One region of the Arthrobacter sorbitolis genome, then DNA from elsewhere that is predicted to be linked to it. Evidence: riboswitches for the same ligand, from Rfam matches in the RefSeq annotation. Region 1 holds a riboswitch; the other holds the start of a gene.
What was found. Region 1 has a riboswitch for cyclic di-GMP ahead of ACX80K_RS05790 (response regulator transcription factor). Riboswitches for the same ligand answer to the same signal wherever they lie in the genome.

Region 1 (6,274 bases):
GACGACGGCGACGTACGGGGTTCCGCCCTCGTGCAGGACGACGGCAGCACCGATCCCCTCACCGCCGCGGACCTCGACCTGCTGGCGGGTCTCGACCCGGTGGCGGGCCCCGAGGAACTGACCCTGAGCACCGGCCACTACCGCGTCGACGCGGCGGTCCTCCCCGGCGATGTCGGCGACGACGCCGGCGGCTCCGGTGACGTCGGCGGGGGCGTCCTGGTCACGGGCCTCTCCACGACCGAGCGCGACAGCACGCTCGTGTCCCTCGACATCACCGTCGCAGGCCTCTCCCTCGCAGGCCTGGTGCTCACCGGACTCGCCGGGACCGTGATCATCCGCCGGTCGCTGCGCCCGCTCGAGGAACTGTCCGCCGTCGCGACCTCCGTCTCGCAGCTGCCCCTCTCCTCGGGGGAGGTCGCCGTCCCCGTCCGTGTCCCTCCGGCCGTCGCACGGCCCGGCACGGAGGTCGGGACCGTCGGGCTGGCCCTCAACGGGATGATCGACCACGTCACGGATGCCCTCCGGGAACGCCACGCGAGCGAGCTGAGGGTCCGCCGGTTCGTGGCCGACGCCAGCCACGAGCTCCGGACGCCCCTCACCTCGATCCGCGGGTACACCGAGCTGGTCCTGATGAGCGAGACCGTCAGCCCGTCAGGACGGGCCGCTCTCGAACGCGTCGACAGCGAATCGAGGCGCATGTCCTCGCTCGTCGAGGACCTCCTGCTCCTCGCACGCCTCGACGAGGGCCAGCGCGGAGAGGCGACTGACGTCGACCTCACCGAACTCGTGATCGAGACGACGAGCGACGCCCGGGTCGCAGCGCCCGGGTACTCCTGGAGCCTCGACCTGCCCGACGAGCCCGTCGAGGTGCGGGCCGTCGAAGCGGAGGTCCGGCAGGTGCTCATCAACCTGCTCTCCAACGCCCACAAACACACCCCATCAGGTACTGCCATCGCCACGGCACTCGCCGTCACGGGCGGCACGGCCACCATCACCGTCACCGACTCCGGGCCGGGGATCGATCCCGCGTTCCTCGACACCATCTTCACGAGGTTCAGCAGGGCCGACGCCGCCCGCTCGGCGAACGCCGGCAGCACCGGGCTGGGACTCGCCATCGTCCGGGCGCTCGCGGAGGCCAACGGCGGGGCGATCAGCGTGAGCAGCGAGCCCGGTCGCACGCAGTTCCGGGTGGACCTGCCGCTCGCCCGGCCGCTCTCCCCGGCGGGCCACGCCGCAGGGGAACACGCGTAGGCCCCGGCGCCGGCAGGCGGCACCGGGAAATTTTAGATGTCCGTGGCGTGGCGCTTATACGCGCGAAGCTCGCTACCCTCTACGTATGGACGACATCGCCGCTTTTCTGGACGCACGCATCACCGAGGACGAGAATGCGGCCCGCAGGGGCAGCCTCCCGGAGGAAGTGTGGGGGGTCGGGGGCTGGTACGACCCCCAGCGCGTCCTCGCGGAATGCGAGGGCAAGCGTGAGCTCCTCCGCTACGCCGTCATGGAGCTCGACACGCGCAGCAGCACGTCCGTCCTCCGACTGCTCGCCCGCCCGTGGGCTGGCCACGCCGATTACAGGGCCGAGTGGCGGGCCTCGGCGGGGGCAGGATTGAAGGACCTGACGGCCTAGTCCCGGGGGTCAAGGCCCGCGCGACCGACACTCACCCGCCCCGGAAGCAGGGCCGGCACCGCCGACGGGAGCTGCATGACCACGGGCCGGCATCCTTCCGCAAGCTTTGCGCAAGAACATCGAGGCACTGCTCCGGACGGGGCGCGGGTCACTACCCTTGGACTGTGCCCATCCATTCCGTCCCGCCTACCCCTGGCCAGCACCAGGAGCGTGGCGTCGCGCCCCTCGGGGGCGACGCCGACGTCCCGGACGCGTCGGGGAAGGCGATGGACATCCTCGACCCGCGCGTCCTGCAGGAGATGGAGCGTGATTTCTCGGACCCCGCCGCCGTGCACCGGTTCGCCCGCGATTTCTGTGCCGGGCTGGCAGGGAAGATCGACCGGCTGGACCTCCGGCTCGCGGAGGGGGATTCCCGCGGCGCCGAGGACGCCGTCCTGAGCGTGACCGCGTCGTCATCGATGGTGGGCGCCCTGCGCCTCGTCCAGGCAGGACGCGCGACCCACCGCCTGATCGTGGCCGGGAACCTCGACGGCGCCCGGCGTACCGTGGCGTTGCTGCGAGCCTGCGCTGCCGCGACCGTCGGCGAACTCCGGGACATCCACCCCGAACGCCCCTGAGGCCGGTTCAGCGCGAGGTGCTCCCCGGCACGATCCGGAACCCGACCCCGCGCACGGTGACGATCACGTCAGGATCCCCCTTCGTCCGCGCGAGCTTCTGGCGGAGATTGGCGATGTGCACCTCGATGGCCCGCTCGTCCGTGCGGCTCACGAAGTTGTAGCCGCGGTAGTCCCGGCCCCGCGACACACGCACCAGCTCCTCCTTGGTCCGCACGGCACCGTTGCTCCTCATCAGTTCGTGCAGGAGGTTGAACTCGGTCTTCGTGAGCGGCAGCTCGACACCGGCGCAGCTCGCGGTGCGGGCCTCACCGTCCACGACGAGGATGCCGTTGCGCAGGAGGGTGTCGGACAGTTCCCGCGGATCGTCGTCGATGCGGACGGGGGCAGCGGCGGGCGCGGCGGACTGCGCCGACGGGTGCTGCGCCACCTGCTCGGCCCGGGGCCTGCGGAGCATCGCGTCGATACGGGCCCGCAGTTCGCGGGGGCGGAACGGCTTCAGGACGTAGTCGTCGGCGCCGGCCTGGAGGGCGGTCAGGATATCGAGCTCGTCGTCGCGGCCGCTCAGGACGATCACGTAGCAGTCGGTGGTGGAGCGGATCCGCCGCAGCACCTCGTACCCGTCGATGTCGGGTAGGCCGATGTCGAGGGTCACGACGGTCGGGTGTTCCTGGCGGACGACGTCGACGCCTTCCCGTCCGGTGGCAGCCCCGGTGACCTGGAAGCCTCCCTGCGCGAGGATGGCCGAGACCAGATTGCGGATATCGAGGTCGTCCTCGATGACGACGGCGGCCCGCAGCTCACCGGAAGCTGAGCTACTCATGCCGGCAAGTCCCGCGGTGGCTTCGCACGTCGGCTGACGCGAGCCCGCGGGCACGGCATCCGATCGGTTCAGGAGCGATATTGAATTGGGTTGTCCGAGCCATACTCCGTGGACCTGTTCTCTTCGGCGGCCCGGCTGACCGCGTGGGTCCCGTGGCTTTGCGTCCCCGGTTCGCACCGGGTTTGCCTTTATCGACGAGCGGTTGCCCGCCCGACGATAGTAGCAACCCCTACTGACACTTCGGTGACCGGCGGCGTGCGGCTCCAGGCCGCGCCTGAACCGCCGCTTCCCGGTGCGTCCGGGGCCCGATCACCGTGACCGGGTGGACCCTGACCATCCGTTCCGAGGGCGACGGGGTGGACTCCGCCGGCGATGCGAGCGTCACCGGCGGCACTGATGTCGTGAACGGGCCGTCGGGCGACGGCAACGGCGTCCTGGACGTGAACGGGGGAACGCGCAGTCCCCGCCGGCGCGGCCCTGCAGATCGCGTCGTCGGACGGCACCGTCGAGGCCGGCGACCACATCGAGGCTGCCGGCCCCGGGCGGCGCTGAGATACCACTACTCCTCGCCGTTCGCCCGCTCCTCGATCCAGTCGGTCGCGGCGTCCGACAGGAACAGGCCGTCGGGTCCGCGCGCACCCATCCACCAGGAGTCGGAGGCCACGAGGCCGCCCGCAGCGCTGATGTCCGCCACGACCTCGGGGGTCAGCGCCTCTCCGTTGTGGGCGATCAGCCAGTCCCGGGTCTCCGGCGTGACGCCGCTCCACCACTGTTCGAGGTCCATGCCGCCCAGTATCGCACCCTGCGTCCCTGACGGTCCGGGCAGGCAGGGCCGGGCAGGGCTACGCGGGTCCGTCGTCGTCCTTCCACTCCTGGATGATGCGCGGCGAAGCGTGGATGCACATCATCCGCAGCGGACCGTCGCCGTCGTTCGTGAAGCCGTGCCAGACCTCGGCAGGCGCGACGACGGTATCGCCGGGCGCCCCGGCGACTCCCGCGGTGCCGACCGTGAACCGCACGTGGCCCTCGAGGACCACCCACGTCTCGGTGTACGGATGCCGGTGCAGGGCGACGGTGTCCCCGGGGTCGTTGTCCACCGCGAAGTAGGAGGCGGCGGAACCGAAGGCGCCGCCGTCGAACCGGCGTGTCCTGCTGCCGGGCAGTGCGAGCTCTCCCGCCGGGATGGCGCGCGGCGGCGCTGGAACCCGGGGAGAGCTCCCGGTCGGCGTGTCGGTGTCCATGAATGCCTCCTGGATCGATGTGACAGAGGGTAGACGGTGCGGGGGGACGGTTCCCATCGCTCGTGGCTCCCATTGCTGTGCCTCTTGCTATGGTGTGTAACGCACAGTATTATTTCCGCATGAAACCCGACGAGGACCTGATTGCCGGACACCTGCAGGAGTTACGGCGCGGGACGGTCGTCCTGGCCTGCCTCACGCGGCTGCGCACCCCCGACTACGGGTACTCGCTCCTCGAGTCCCTCGACGTTTTGGACATCCAGGTCGACGGGAACACGCTCTATCCACTCCTGCGGCGCCTGGAGAAACAGGGACTGCTGACGAGCGAGTGGAACACTGCCGAGTCCCGTCCGCGGAAGTTCTACCGGACGAGCCCGGCCGGCGACGACCTCGCCGCCACCCTCACGGCCGACTGGGACCGGCTGACCACCTCGCTCCATCGCCTCGCCGAAGGGGAAGTGCCATGACCACGCTGACCGATCGCTATGTGTGGGCCGCAGTGCGGACCGTCCCGGAGCCCCAGCGCTCCGACCTCGAACCCGAGATCCGGGAACTGATCGAGGAGACCCTGCAGGCTCGCCGGGTGCCGGGGGAGGAGCCGGGCGCGGCCGAGCGCGCGGCGCTCGTGCAGCTCGGGGATCCGGAGCGTCTCGCGGCCGACTACGCGGACCGGCCGCTCACGCTGATCGGACCGCGGTACTACCTCGACTGGCTGCGTCTCCTGAAGACCCTCCTCGCCATCGTCGTGCCGATCGTCACCGTGGTGGTCTTCCTCGCGCAGTTCCTGAGCCGGGGCGATCCCGGCGGCGCCATCGGTGGCGCGGTGGCGACGGCCCTCAGCGTGACGGTGCATCTCGGGTTCTGGACCACACTCGTGTTCGTCCTCCTCGAGCGGGCGGGCACCGCGGATGCCGGTATCCAGTGGTCGCCCGAAAGTCTTCCCGCCCTGCCCGACCACTCCCGCCGTGCCCGCCTGCCGGAGTTCGTCGCGTCCGTCGTCCTCCTCGCCGCGCTGGCGGTGGCCATCGTCTGGCAGCATGTGTCCTCCGTCGTCCGGGGGCCCGACGGACGTGCGATCCCGCTCCTCGATCCCGAGCTCTGGGCCTTCTGGGTCCCCTGGTTCCTCGGGCTGCTGGTCGCCGAGGCCGCCTTCGCCTCATGGGTCTATCTGCGGGACTGGTCGTGGACGGCCGCCGCCCTGAACCTCGTCCTCAACCTCGCCTTCGCGGTGCCCGCGGTGCTCCTCTGGTCCGGGGGGCGGCTGCTCAATCCGGACTTCGTCACCGAGGTCGGCTGGGATCCGGCCGTCGCGACGGGCGGCGGCTGGACCGTCGCCTCCATCGTGACCGCCGCGGTGGTGCTGATGGCAGCCTGGGACGTGGTGGACGGATTCCTGAGGGCGAAGCGGGCGTCGCTGCCGGCGACGCGGCGGCCGGTCCTCGTGGGGCGCTGATCCGCGGCACCCGGACCCGGCGAGCGTACCGTGGACGAATGGAAGCCACCGAGTCCCGTCAGCAGCACATCGTCAGTACCCTCGTGGAGGCCCACCAGGACCTCATGAGCGTCGACCCCCTCGCGTTCCGCGCACGGTTCCGGAAGATGGCGGCGGACCCGTACGCCTTCTACCGGGGCAGTGCATCCCTGTTCTACACCGACATGGAACGGCTGGACGACGCCTGGGCGGACGAGCGCACGGGCAGGGTGTGGATCCATGGCGACCTCCATGCGGAGAACTTCGGCACCTACATGAACAACGAGGGCCGGCTCACGTTCGACGTCAACGACTTCGACGAGGCGTACGTTGGCCACTTCTCGTGGGACCTGCGCCGCTTCGTCGCCTCGCTGACGCTGCTGTGCTGGCAGAAGGCGCTGCCGTCGCAGGCGGTCCGCGACCTCTCACGCACCTACCTCGAGGCCTACCTCGGCCGGGTCCGGGACTACGTCGACGACGAGCAGTCCACCTTCGCCT
Region 2 (6,274 bases), 190 kb from region 1:
GGGTAGGTGCTGCGCAGGTCCTCCTTCGTGGTGAAGGGGAACTTCGCCAGGTCCGCGAGCTCCCGGAGGTCGCCAGGATGCACACCGGCGTCGTCGAACTTCCGCCGGTACAGGGGCACGTTCGCGTAGGCGTGGCGCAACGTCCACCGGAGCCGCTCCAGCTGCTCCGATTCGAGGTGGTCGCGGGACCAGGTCTCCTCCACGTCGAGGGTGGAGGGGTCCGCGGCCGAGGCCCGGAGGGGGAGGGTGGTCATGGCTGCTCCTTCGCAGGGTATGTCCGGAGGACTCCGGGGATGTCGCGGTGCACGGGCATCAGAGGACCGAGGCGACGGCGCGGGCCGCCTCGGCCACGCGGGCGCCGATCTCCTCGACGGGGCGGTCGCTGCGGAGGTAGACGACGGCGAGCGCGGCGGGGAGCTGTCCGCGCACGAGGACGGGAGCTGCGACGGAGCTGACGCCGGGGATGACCTCGTCGCGGCTCACCGCGTAGCCGGCGGCCGCCGCGATCCGCGATTCCTCGCGGTAGGGCTCCCCCGGCGCGAGCCGGTCCCACCGTGCCTCGGTCAGCGCCGACTGGATGGCGATGCCGGGCGCCCCGGCGTCGAACCGGTGGCGGGAGCCCGGCCGCTGCACCAGGGTCCCCTCGCCGTGGGGCGGCTCCACGGCCACGAGGGTCACGCAGTGCCGCCGGTCCCAGACGGCGATGAACGCCGTCATCTGCAGCTCGGCCGCGACCGCCGTGAGCTCCGGCAGGGCTGCCGTCTGCAGCCGGGGAGCCACTCCGCGGGCCAGGCTCGCGAGGCCCGGGCCGGGCTGGAACCTCCCGGCCGCGTCCCGCACCACCAGCGAATGCTCCTCGAGGGTCCGCAGGATCCGGTACGCGATGGACCGGTGGACACCCAGCTCCCCGGCGATCTCCGCCGTCGTCCGGCCCTCCGGCGCCTCGGCCAGGATCTCCAGTGTGCGGAGCCCCCGGGAGAGCGTCTGCGAGGCGGGGGCCGCCGCCGGAGTGCCCACCTCGGCCGTCACGTCGTCCGCCGTGTGCATGTCAGGCCGGCGCCCGGCCCGCGCGCGGGCCCGATGCGGCATCGGACGGTACGGCGAGGAGCGGGGCGGAAAGGAGCGGGGCGAAGAAGCCGGCCAGTGCCGCGGTGTCGGCCAGGGGCAGCACGTGCGCCACGTACTGGTCGGGGCGGACGACGACGACGGCTCCGGCGCGGTCGATGCCGCGCAGGTCGAAGATGTCGGCTTCAGGGTCCGCGGCATACACCTTCTCGTAGTCGGTGAGCCCGAAGGGCCCCGTGGCGGGCTTGAACTCCGGCGGCACGCGCCCGATGTCCACCCGCGTGTGGTCCTGCTGGTAGACGACCTTCACGTCGAACCAGGCATCGCGGTCCGCCCCGTCGGGCGTCGCGGCGAGGGGCGAGCCGGGGGCGCTCCCGATCCACGCCGCGAAGTCCGCCACCCCCGACGCCGCTCCGGGCGCTGCCGGATCGGCGAGGACGTAGATGCGCCAGCGCCCGTCGGCCGTCGCATGGTGGCCGAGGTGCATCGGGACGCCGTCGCATACGCGGACCACCGGCGCGGACTTGAACCGCTTGCCGATCGGGAATCCGGCGGCGAGATCCTGGTGGGTGGCCTCGGCGACGAGGAGGGAGGGCGCGTACTGGGTCCTGAAGCCCGCGGGGAACTCGGCGGTGCTGACGTAGAAGTCCTCGAGTTCGGACGAGTCGGCGAAGTCCTCCGGTTTCCGCGCCATGAGCGCGGACCACTCCTTGTCGAACTCGATGAGGTCCTTCGCGACCACCTGACGCTCCGCGGAGTAGGTCGCGAGGAGGGCCTCGGGGCTGCGTCCCTCGAGGACATGCCCGAGCTTCCAGCCGAGGTTGAAGCCGTCCTGCATCGAGACGTTCATGCCCTGGCCGGCCTTGGCGCTGTGGGTGTGGCAGGCGTCCCCGGTGATGAAGACCCGTGGTGTGCGCGTTCCGATGTCCTCGGGCAGGACGTCGTCGAACCGGTCGGTGAGGCGGTGGCCCACCTCGTACACGCTGTGCCAGGCGACGTTGCGCACGTCGAGGGTGTACGGGCTGAGGATCGTGTTGGCCTTCGCGACGATCTGCTCGATCGTGGTGCTGCGGACGGCACCCTTGGTCGCGGGGTCCACCTCGCCGAGGTCCACGTACATGCGGAACAGGTGGCCTCCTTCACGCGGGATGAGGAGGATGCTGCCGCCCGTACCGGACTGGATGGCGCACTTGCGGCGGATGTCGGGGAAGTCGGTGACGGCGACGGCGTCCATGACACCCCACGCATGGTTGGCCTGGTTGCCCGCGAGGCTGCAGCCGATGGCCTGGCGGACCCTGCTGCGGGCGCCGTCGGCCCCGACCACGTACTTCGCGTGGACCGTGCGCTCCTCGCCCGCAGGCTCCCCCGCGGTCCGCACCAGCGTGACCGTCACGGGGAACTCGCGGTCGTCGTCGACATCGAGCCCTGCGAATTCGTAGCCGTAGTCGGGTTCCATGCGCGTGGGCGCGTTCTTCATGAACTCGGCGAAGTAGTCGAGGACGCGGGCCTGGTTGACGATCAGGTGGGGGAACTCGCTGATGCCGGTCGGGTCGTCCTCGGGACGTGCCGTGCGGACGATGCGGGAGGGGTCCGCGGGGTCCGGCTTCCAGAAGGCCATCTCGACGATCCGGTAGGCCTCCTCGGTGATGCGCTCGGCGAAGCCGAAGGCCTGGAACGTCTCGACGCTGCGGGCCTGGATGCCGTCGGCCTGACCGATGGGGAGCCTGCCCGGGCGGCGTTCGACGATCCGCGTGGTGATGCCGGGGAACTGCGAGAGCTGCGCGGCGGTGATCATCCCGGCAGGCCCGGTGCCGATGATCAGGACGTCGACCTCGTCGGGGAGCTCCTGCGGCCGGTCGAGCCCGACGCCTGCTGCGGGCTGGATCCGGGGGTCACCCGAGACGTAACCGTGGTGGTGGAATTGCACGGACTGTCCTCACTTCGTCGTGGTCGTGCCGCTGCTGCAGTGTTCGATAATCGAACACGTCGTTCTATTATCGTGACGCCGATGCTAGTCCTCACCGGGGCAGTACTCAAGGGGACCCGGTCCTGCAGGAATCCTGCCGGTATCCTTCGCGGTTCCGCCGGTCCTCGCGACAGCCGTGAGGCAGGATGGAAAGGCCCGGCTCCTAGCCGGTCCGCTCCGGGCGACCGCCCGGAGGCAAGGGCAAACCCGGTGCGAGCTGGGGACGCAAAGCCACGGGACCCTCCGGGTCAGCCGGGCTACCGACCCAGTGGAGGCGTCCGTCATGGTCCCAGCCCCGTCCCTGTCCCCGTTCGAAGCGCCGCCCGCAGCAGCACCGACGGCCCGTCGCGGTTCCGTCCTGCGCCTCCTCCTGCTGGTGTGCGCAGTCGCCCTCTTCTCGGCAGGCGGTCTACCCGCAGCACAGGCCGCGGCGTCGATCAGCCTCAGCAGCACGACGGGACCGGCAGGGACATCCGTGACGGTCACCGGCGTAGGGTTCCCCAAGAACACCCGCGGGTCGCTCACGAACGGGACCTCCGCCACGGCGATCAGCACCAACGGGAAGGGTTCCTTCCTCTCCTCGGTCGTCATCCCGCCGGGGTCCTCCGTCACCATCACCGCGACCGCAGGTGCGGCAACGGCGTCGTCCGTCTTCACCGTCGTGGCCCCCGCGCCTGCGCCGGGTGCGCCGGCGTCGACGAAGGGCATCAGGTTCGGCGTCGGCACCGAGGGCGGACCGGCAGCGGGTGCGGAACTCGACGAGGTGACGACCCTTGCCGGAGAAGCGCCGTCCCTGGTGCTGTCGTACAAGGACTTCAACCAGGTGCCTCCCCTTGCCGAACTGGATGCGGCACGCGCACGGGGAGCGGAGACGCTGCTGACTTGGGAACCCTGGTCCTGGGGAGGCGGCACTGACCAGCCCGCCTACTCCCTCGACCGCATCACGGCCGGCGACTTCGATGCCTACCTCCGCCAGTGGGGATCGGCCCTCGGGCAGTGGGGCCAGCCGGTGTACCTGCGGTTCGGACACGAGATGAACGGGGACTGGTACCCGTGGGCCGAGGGCATCAACGGCAACGGCGCCGGCGACTACATCGCCGCGTACCGTCACGTCCACGACGTCGTCGCCTCGACCGGGGCCACCAACATCCGCTGGGTCTGGAACCCGAACGTCCCCTACTGGGGGTCCACACCGCTCCCGGGGCTGTACCCGGGTGCCGACTACGTCGACGTGGCAGCGCTCGACGGCTACAACTGGGGGACCTCCCAGGCCTGGAGCACGTGGCAGGAACCCCAGGCCCTGTTCGGGGAGGGGTTGTCGCAGGTGCGGCAGCTGGCACCGGGGAAACCGGTCATGATCGCCGAGACCTCGTCCTCCGAGGTGGGCGGTTCGAAGGCGGCCTGGAACACGACCCTCTTCCAGTACCTCTCGGCACAACCCGACGTGATGGCCCTGATCTGGTTCCACATCGACAAGGAGGCCGATTGGCGCATCAACAGCAGCGATGCCTCGACCAGCGCCTTCCGGGCCGCTCTCGCCGGACGACGCTGATCCCCTGCCGGTGGAGCCCCCGGCTCCGCCCGCTCCACGGGCAGGGGCCTAGTCCAGGGGTTCCCCGCAGTCCGCCGGCCCCTCGGCGAAGCGGTACCAGTCCGGCAACGCGGCGGTGAACTCGGTCCGGACGGCGTCGTCCTCCACCACCGTCCAGTCCACGGCGGCGCCGACCTCGGGTTCCACCTTGTTCCACTCGAACCAGTTCACCATCGCCAGTTGCGGGAACCGTTCCTGGACCTCGGGATCGAAGACCTGCTCCCACCAGGCGCGCTTGATGTTCAGGGCCCGCAGGCCACCGATGTCGTCCCTGACGAGCGCCGCCGTCTCCGGGATGGCCACCGGCTTGCCGTGACCTCCGGCGTAGTCGGCGTAGAAGTCCGGCAGCATCGAGTCGTCGCCGTTCTTCCCGTCGTACTGCCCGGTCAACTGGTCGATGAACTTGCCCTCCTCGGGCATCTCGCTCTCGCCCCAGGGATAGGTGCTGCCCCAGTGATACAGCGACATGCCCACCCAGTCGACGGCGTCGTCGCCCGGATAGTACGGCGCGTAGGGGTCGTCGTCGGGCGTCAGGACCCCGTCACCGGTGGTGTCCAGCTCCGGGAACCCGGCCATGCCGGGCAGCGCTTCGTGCACGCCTCCCGAGAAGGGGTACCCCCCTCCGTAGTTCGGCGCCCACATCATCGCCGATCCGGGCGCGTCCCGGTGCACCGCGTCGGCAACACGCCTGAAGGCGGCGATGTACTCCGACGGCTGCTGACCCCAGGGATACCAGGAGCCGTTCATCTCGTGGGCGAAGCGGACGACGACCGGCACTCCGTCGGTATTGAACCGCGCGAGCATGGCTGCGAGCTCGACCGCCCGCTCGTCGGTGACCGCGGCCAGGCCCTCCATCGGCTCGAGCGTCAGCAGCAGCATCCCGCCCTCCTGCCGCACCTGCTCCGCGGCGGAAGCGAGGAGGCCGGGGTCTTCCTGACCGAGCGGGAAGTCGGCGAAGGTGACGGCCACAGCAGGGCGCCGACCCAGCTTCTCCGAGTACTCGGCGAGGGTTTCCCTGCCCCACTCGAGGTTCACGCCCATCAGCGTCCCGTCCGCCGGGGCGAGCATGCCGCCCTCGAGGGGTTCGCAGGGCTCCGCAGCGGGGTTGATGTTGCAGGCGCACAGGGAGAGGAGAAGGAGCGCGGGGAGGATCCGCGCGAGAGGTGAGACCACACCGTTCAATCTACTACCGGCATTCCCCGCCGGCCGGGACCTGATGCGGCCGGCGGGGCCGGCGGCTCGATCGCCCTCCGATACTCAGGTTCTCCCCAGTTTCCTAGGTGATCCGGAGTCCTCCCCGTACGTTGACAGCATCAGCGAAGGGGGTTCCGATCACGGACCACGCTGACACGTCGGTCTCCACATCGGTCTCGAACCTAAGGTCTCTCCCATGAAAAACCCCTCTGCGCGGATGCGCACCATCGCGGCGTTCGGCGCCGCCCCCCTCGCCGTCCTGCTGGCCGGAGGCATGGTCTGGCAGGGCTCCCAGGCTGCCTTCACGGCGTCGACCCGCAATGCCGGGAACTCCTGGAGTACCGGCAACGTGGTCCTCAACGACGACGACCTCGGTGCTGCCGCCTTCACGATCGAGAACATCGTCCCCAACCAGACCGGCCAGAAGTGCATCGTCGTGACCTCGCAGTCCAACGTCG

Region 2: another riboswitch for cyclic di-GMP. It lies ahead of ACX80K_RS04800 (glycoside hydrolase family 26 protein); the one in region 1 lies ahead of ACX80K_RS05790 (response regulator transcription factor).

What each region holds. Positions count from the first base shown of each region.
Region 1 covers NZ_JBTNDM010000002.1:238,946-245,219, forward strand. Annotated here, with positions in the region: gene ACX80K_RS05775 (sensor histidine kinase) at 1-1,251, shown strand, start outside; gene ACX80K_RS05780 (DUF6221 family protein) at 1,337-1,630, shown strand; gene ACX80K_RS05785 (hypothetical protein) at 1,795-2,247, shown strand; gene ACX80K_RS05790 (response regulator transcription factor) at 2,255-3,067, opposite strand; cyclic di-GMP riboswitch class I at 3,190-3,264, opposite strand; gene ACX80K_RS05795 (hypothetical protein) at 3,627-3,851, opposite strand; gene ACX80K_RS05800 (cupin domain-containing protein) at 3,910-4,308, opposite strand; gene ACX80K_RS05805 (PadR family transcriptional regulator) at 4,428-4,772, shown strand; gene ACX80K_RS05810 (permease prefix domain 1-containing protein) at 4,769-5,758, shown strand; gene ACX80K_RS05815 (DUF2252 domain-containing protein) at 5,797-6,274, shown strand, end outside.
Region 2 covers NZ_JBTNDM010000002.1:47,919-54,192, reverse strand. Annotated here, with positions in the region: gene paaK (phenylacetate--CoA ligase PaaK) at 1-254, opposite strand, end outside; gene ACX80K_RS04810 (IclR family transcriptional regulator) at 313-1,047, opposite strand; gene ACX80K_RS04805 (FAD-binding monooxygenase) at 1,049-2,992, opposite strand; cyclic di-GMP riboswitch class I at 3,222-3,296, shown strand; gene ACX80K_RS04800 (glycoside hydrolase family 26 protein) at 3,315-4,583, shown strand; gene ACX80K_RS04795 (glycoside hydrolase family 26 protein) at 4,632-5,795, opposite strand; gene ACX80K_RS04790 (hypothetical protein) at 6,013-6,274, shown strand, end outside.